DNA from 2 places in the Rhizobium sullae genome. Region 1 is predicted to be linked to the other one. Evidence: predicted binding sites of a transcription regulator. Region 1 holds the regulator's gene; the other holds the start of a gene.
The links. The regulator LexA, encoded in region 1, represses DNA repair genes until DNA is damaged. The targets are predictions, from matches to a motif close to TGTTCNNNNTGTGTTCNG.

Region 1 (3,415 bases):
CCAGGATCGTAGGTGAAGGAACCGGTGTTTTTGTACAGTGCACCAATATCGATGACATCCGGACCGATCGTTCCGCTTTTCACGGAAAGATTGGCGGTTTTGTCGCCGACTTTGATTGTTGCGCTTTGATCCGTCATGCTGATCCTCCAAACTGGCGGCGGCGCCATAAAAGCGCCATAGGGTTAAGCGTCCTCTCCGATAGCTATATGATCACGGCGCCAATGCCAAGTTACCGTGGCGCCATTTTGTGCATCGCAGTATCAACTTTTAGACACTCCTGCGATGCCGGAGGCGCATAACGGAAGCCAATGATTTAATTCGGCTTTTGGCAATCCAATTTTTTTGGCTTTTTTCAATCGATTATTGTTGCTGAAACGCCCGTTGGCTGCATTCGGGGTTGTATTAAGAGGTGCCGCCGGGCTGGGTGCAGGCCGGAGTTGAAAACGAGCACGCTGCGCATTTCCGCATCATGCCTGCGGGATTGATTGCCATGCTACTGATGCCCTTCGGGCTCGACGCGCTGCAATGGAGGGTGGTCGGTTTCGGGTTCGATCTGGATCGCGACCGCAAGGACGGTATCCTCATGGGTGGCGACATCGGCGTGGCAGGCTGCCGGGCTGGTACTTTCCGGTAGCAGTCACCGGCTTCCCGCTGCTTACTCCGCTGCGCACGAAGTTCCGGCATATTGGCACCACGATCGTGTCAGTCTCGACGCTTTTGGTCGCCCGTGCTGACGGTGCTTGACAATGCGTCCTGTCTTGGTCCTGCTTGCCATACCGCGGACATCGTCGTTGCGCCGGTCAGGCTGCGCTCTGCCGATCCGGCGCGATGCCCTTCACGGGCGAAACCTTTCGGAAAGCCGGCGCTATTGAATTGCGCTTTGGAAGCGGAGCAGCACAAATCACAACCGCCTTCGAGAAACTCGATCGTCCCAAGAGCCGCCACCGCGCCTATGATTGGCGCAGCGGTACTTTGCCGGCGATGCGCCGCCGGTCAGTGATAACGGCGGATGAGGCCGACGAGTTTGCCCTGAACCTTGACGCGATCTGGTCCGAAGATGCGGGTTTCGTAGGCCGGGTTTGCGGCCTCGAGCGCAATCGAAGCACCCTTGCGACGGAACCGTTTCAGCGTCGCTTCCTCGTCGTCGACCAGGGCCACGACGATATCGCCGGGGTTTGCGGTACTGCTGTTGCGGATGATGACCGTGTCGCCGTCGAAGATACCAGCCTCGATCATCGAATCGCCCTTGACCTCGAGCGCGTAGTGCTCGCCGGAGCCGAGCATGTCGGCTGGAACGTTGATGTCGTGTGTGTTGTTCTGGATCGCCGAGATTGGAACGCCTGCCGCGATCCGGCCCATGACGGGAACCGAAACGGAGCTGTTATTTCCTTCGTTCGCCGGCTTCGGCGGGACGGCCGTAGGCTGCAGCTTGCCGAGGCTGCCCTCGATGACGCTCGGCGAAAAGCCGCGGCGGGGCTGAATGCTCGGGCTATAGGCTTCCGGAAGCCGGATCACTTCAAGCGCGCGAGCCCGATTCGGTAGGCGGCGAATGAAACCGCGCTCTTCCAGAGCGGTAATCAGCCGATGGATACCGGATTTGGACGCGAGATCCAGCGCATCCTTCATTTCGTCAAAGGACGGCGGCACGCCGGATTCTTTCATGCGCTCATGTATGAAGAGGAGAAGCTCCTGTTGTTTGCGCGTCAGCATCGAAGTTTAACCCCAGTTTCGTGAAACAAAGCCAGAACAGACACTATATGTTCCATATGTGTTCCGCAAGTACCTAAATTTTCGTAAAATTTCCCCTCAACTGTGTTCGTTTTCGAAACTTTTTGTTTGCCGGATAGGGCGCCCGGCTTGCAATGCCGAGATACCCGGCACACATCTTTCGGCACAGGAAACGGAGACGTGACGCCATGCCGCATCCGCTGGATCATCTTGTTCTGCCTGTCACCAACATCGATCTCGCGCGGGATCGACTGGGACGATTGGGGTTCACGGTTGCCGCCGAGGGCCGTCATCCTTTCGGCACGGTGAATGCCTGCGTTTTCTTCTCCGACAAGACCTATCTCGAGCCGCTTGGCGTTGCTAGCGCGAAGGAATGTGAAGAGGCAGTGCGGCACGGAAACGTCTTTGTGGCGCGCGACCAAGCCTTTCGCTTCCGCTGCGGCAATGACGGATTCTCTGCGGCCGTGTTCGCCACGGAAGACGCGGACGCCGATCATGCGCACTTCGTGCGGGCGAGAAAGAGCGGCGGCGGCATGCTGGAGTTTTCGCGCCTGATCAAGATGCCGGACGGGTCGCAATCGACGGGGACTTTCAAGCTTGCCTTTGCCGCCGATCTTCGGGTGCCGGATTTCTTCCTCTTCGCCTGCCAGCGCATCAACGCCTTTCCGGCCGATCGCAGCGCGCTGGAAAAGCATGCGAATGGCGCAACCGGTATCTCGGAGATCGTGCTAAGCGCGCCGGAGCCTGAAGCTTTCGGCTCGTTTCTTCAGTTGGCCGTGTCTACGACGGGAATCGAGCGGACGCCGTTCGGCGTGGCGATCGCGTCAGCGAATACCAGGATTAGCCTGCTGTCGCCGGAAGGGATGGAGGCTTATTTCGATTCGCTGCCGTTAACCGCAGATAAGGGGCTGAGAGGCAGCGCTATCGTTTTCCGCACCACCGATCTTGCCGTGACAGAAGCGCTTTTGGCTGATAACGGGATGACCTATACACGCAAGAACAACAGAGTCCTGGTGAAGCCGGCGCCCGGCCAGGGTGCGATCTTCGCCTTCGAGGAGACCCAATGAGCAATACGAATTCCGAAGTCGCAGTCGGCGAAGGTGCCGGCCGCGTCGTCTTTTCCAACAGCGGCAGGCTGTCACTGATTGCCGGGCCCTGCCAGATGGAGAGCCGCGAGCATGCGTTCATGGTGGCCGGCGTTTTGAGCGAGCTGTGCAAAATGCTCGGCATCGGCCTGGTTTACAAGTCGTCCTTCGACAAGGCGAACCGGACCTCGCTGTCCGCTCAGCGCGGCATCGGCCTTGAGAAGGCGCTGGAAGTCTTTGCCGACCTCAAGAAGGAATTCGGTTTTCCGGTGCTGACGGACATTCATACGGAAGAGCAGTGCGCTGCCGTCGCGCCGGTCGTCGACATCCTGCAGATCCCGGCCTTCCTCAGCCGCCAGACGGACCTCCTCGTTGCCGCCGCCAAGACGGGCCGGGCGATCAATGTGAAGAAGGGCCAGTTCCTGGCACCCTGGGATATGATGAACGTCCTCGGCAAGCTGAATGCCACCGGCAATCCGAACATCCTGCTTTGCGAGCGCGGGGCCTCCTTCGGCTACAACACGCTGGTCTCGGACATGCGCTCGCTGCCGATCATGGCGGCCATGGGCGCCCCTGTCGTTTTCGATGCCACCCATTCGGTG
Region 2 (3,415 bases), 1.7 Mb from region 1:
ATGGACCACTCGGCCGGCACGTCGCGCGGCCAATGCCTGGTTGGCTCCCTTGCCGCCGGCCGCCGTTGCAAAGCCGTTGCCGGCCACCGTTTCGCCGGGCTTCGGCAGGCGATCGGTCGTGGCGATGAGGTCCATGTTGATGGAGCCGAAAACTGTGATCATAAAGGGTTTCCCGTCATGCTTCTTATGCGGACGGACACTGCCCGATGGGCTCACTCTTCGTCAACCACCCGGAGTTTAAGAAGCCCGGTGCGGCTCTCGACCGACTTTGCCGGAGGTCCGCTTTCACGTTCCTCCTTGAGTGCTCCTCCGCCCTCGAATTCCAGCGCTTCGATTTTTGCGCCGCGTTTGGAGAGCTTGTCAGTGGATGTGATGATCTGATCAATATCCCGCTGTGCCTGGGAAAAATGAGTCTGCAGTTTGCGAACGCGCTCATCAAGCCGCCCGAGATCATCCATCAGGATTGCTACCTCACCCTGGATGACGTGCGCTTGCGCCTGCATGCGCTGATCCTTCAAAACGGCTTGGATGACCTGGATCGACAGCATCAGCAGCGAAGGCGAAACGATGACGATGCGGGAACGATGCGCTTTCTGGACGATCGGCTCGAAATTCTCGTGGATTTCAGCGAAGATCGATTCCGAAGGAACGAAGAGAAATGCCGTCTCCTGTGTCTCACCTTGGATAAGATACTTCTCCGAGATATCGCGGATATGGATTTCCATGTCGCGGCGGAATTGTTGCGAGGCAAGTTTGGTGGCGTCCGGATTGCCCGCGTCGCGAATGGCATTCCATGCTTCGAGAGGAAATTTGGCATCGATGACCAGGGGCGGTGCACTGTTCGGCATGCGCACGGTGCAGTCCGGCCGCGAGCCGTTTGAAAGCGTCTGCTGGAAAGCATAGGCACCCATCGGCAGGCCGTCGGCGACGATTGTCTCCATGCGGGACTGGCCGAAGGCGCCGCGCGTTTGCTTGTTGGAGAGGATAGCCTGAAGCCCGACGACGTCTTTCGCCAGTGTCTGGATGTTGTTCTGAGCCGCATCGATGACGGCAAGCCGTTCCTGCAGTCGCTGAAGGTTCTCGTGCGTCGATTTCGTCTGTTCGCTGATTGTCGTGTTAACGCGTTGCGACATGCCGTCGAGGCGCTGACCGATTGCTTGGTTGAGTTCGGCCTGACGTGTGCCGAAGACCTCAGCCATCGTCGAGATGCGTCCCTTCATCTCGGCCTGGATCTTCAGAAGCTCGGACATCCGGGCATCGGCTTCCGCGGCCCGGATCGCTGCCTCCTCATTCTGCTCGCGGCGGAGATTGCCGTTCCTGAACAGCAAAAACACGAGCACCACGACAACAACCGCAATAGCGCCGCCGGCAAGAGCAAGGATGACGGGGCTGAGCCCTGCGAGCGAAATCGTCAGCGAGTCGGTAGCGTTGTTCATTCGCGCACAATAACAAACTCGGCGGCAATGGCTAGATCAAAACGTGAACAAATCCACGGCGCAATTTCCGGGGCAAAGTGCCGCAGCACTGTGGCACCAAACAACCGAAAATCGCAGCCCAGTTTAACGAATGCTCAACCATATTTGCGAATTGTCCTTTCCAGACAAACCCTTATCGCACCATGCGCCAGGATAGAGATACACCATGACCAGCCAGCAATCCGCAAATGCCCTCAAGCAGCGCCTCGATTTCATCGAACTCGATAGCGAGGCGCGCAGGACGATACGCGAGTTGCGGCCGGTGATCGGCGAACTGATCGGCGGCGCACTGGATAAGTTCTATGGAAAGATCGCTAGGACGCCCGCGGTCGCCGGCTTCTTTTCTGACAAGGCACATATCGGCGGTGCCAAGAAGCGCCAGGAGGATCACTGGGCAAACCTCGCCGGGGGCAATTTCGATGAAAGCTATGTGAATGGCGTTACCGCCGTCGGCAGCGCCCATGCCCGGATCGGGCTCGAACCGCGCTGGTATATCGGCGGTTATGCGATCGTCATCGCGGAACTCGTCAAAGGCATTATGGAAAAGCAGTGGCCGTCACGCTTCGGCCGTCAGCAGGGCAAGGCGCTTGCCGAAAAGCTCACGTCGGTCATCAAGGCCAGTATGCTCGATATGGATTATTCGATCTCTGTCTATCTCGATGCGCTGGAAGAGAAGCGGCGCAAGCTTGAAGAGGAGCGAGCCAAGGCCGAAGCCGATCAGGCGATTGCGCTCGAGCACCTGCGCCGCGGCTTGGAAGCTCTTTCAAAGGGCGATCTCGAAGCAACGTTGCCGGCCAATCTGCCGGCCAATTTTCGGCACATGGCGGAGGATTATAACCGCGCCGCCGCGGCCCTTCGCGCCTCCTTCGCATCGGTGCGCAACAGTTCCGGCGAAATCTTGAGCGGCACGGACGTAATTTCCAAGGCGACCGACGATCTGGCGATGCGCACGGCGCAGCAGGCGGCCGGCATTGAGGAGAGCTCCGCTGCGCTCCAGCAGCTCTCCGTCAGTGTTGGCCAGACCGCAGCAAACGCTGAGAAGGCATCCGGTGCGGTGCGCGAGACGCAGGAGAAGGCGAAGAGCTCAGGGGATCTCGTGACAAGCGCGGTGTCGGCCATGGCGGGCATCGAGAAGTCGTCTGCCGAGATAGCCAAGATCATCGGCGTCATTGACGAAATCGCCTTCCAGACGAACCTTCTGGCACTTAACGCCGGCGTTGAGGCCGCGCGTGCCGGCGAGGCGGGCAAGGGCTTTGCCGTCGTCGCACAGGAAGTGCGTCAGCTCGCGCAGCGCACTGCCGATGCAGCCAAGGAGATCAAGAACCTGATCTCGGAAAGCTCCATCCAGGTGAACGAAGGCGTCGGCATCGTCAGCAGTACCGGCGAGGCACTTAGCGATATGATCAGCCGCATCGACATCATCAACCGCTTCGTCGCAGATATCGCAGCGGCGGCGCGTGATCAGGCGACAGGTGTCAACGAGGTCAGCATTGCGATCCGCAACATGGACACGATCACGCAGCAGAACTCGAGCATGGTAGAACGTACCTCGGCAGAGACACGTCACCTGCGCGCGGAGGTTGATACCCTCGTGGCGCTGCTGCAGCGCTTCAATATCCGCTCGCAGGAGCGCCAGGCGCCGGCATCCCGCCGCGCAGCCTGACCGAATGCCAAAAATTCCGGAGGGCTGCGCAAAAAAGCGCCTTCAGGAGTTTCAGGATAATTCCCTAGCCGGAAAAGATAGGTTATGGGAACGCCATGACCATCAAGCCACTTATAATTCTTCCAGATCCCGTCCTCCGCCAGGTTTCCAAGCCGATCGAGCGGGTCGATGCCGATCTCAAGCGTCTTGCCGACGATATGCTGGAAACGATGTATGACGCGCCGGGCATCGGTCTGGCTGCAATTCAGGTCGGCGTGCCGCGCCGTATGCTGGTGAT

Region 2: a site for LexA is predicted at 1,469-1,486, ahead of N2599_RS00285 (DNA recombination protein RmuC). Genes of this name have one in related genera too.

Annotation. Positions count from the first base shown of each region.
Region 1 is NZ_CP104143.1:1,798,137-1,801,551, reverse strand. It holds gene gltA (citrate synthase) at 1-137, opposite strand, end outside; partial or broken gene N2599_RS09100 (hypothetical protein) at 461-1,014, shown strand; gene lexA (transcriptional repressor LexA) at 994-1,710, opposite strand; gene N2599_RS09090 (VOC family protein) at 1,917-2,795, shown strand; gene kdsA (3-deoxy-8-phosphooctulonate synthase) at 2,792-3,415, shown strand, end outside.
Region 2 is NZ_CP104143.1:57,673-61,087, forward strand. It holds gene N2599_RS00280 (ribokinase) at 1-162, opposite strand, end outside; gene N2599_RS00285 (DNA recombination protein RmuC) at 213-1,436, opposite strand; gene N2599_RS00290 (globin-coupled sensor protein) at 1,642-3,138, shown strand; gene def (peptide deformylase) at 3,234-3,415, shown strand, end outside.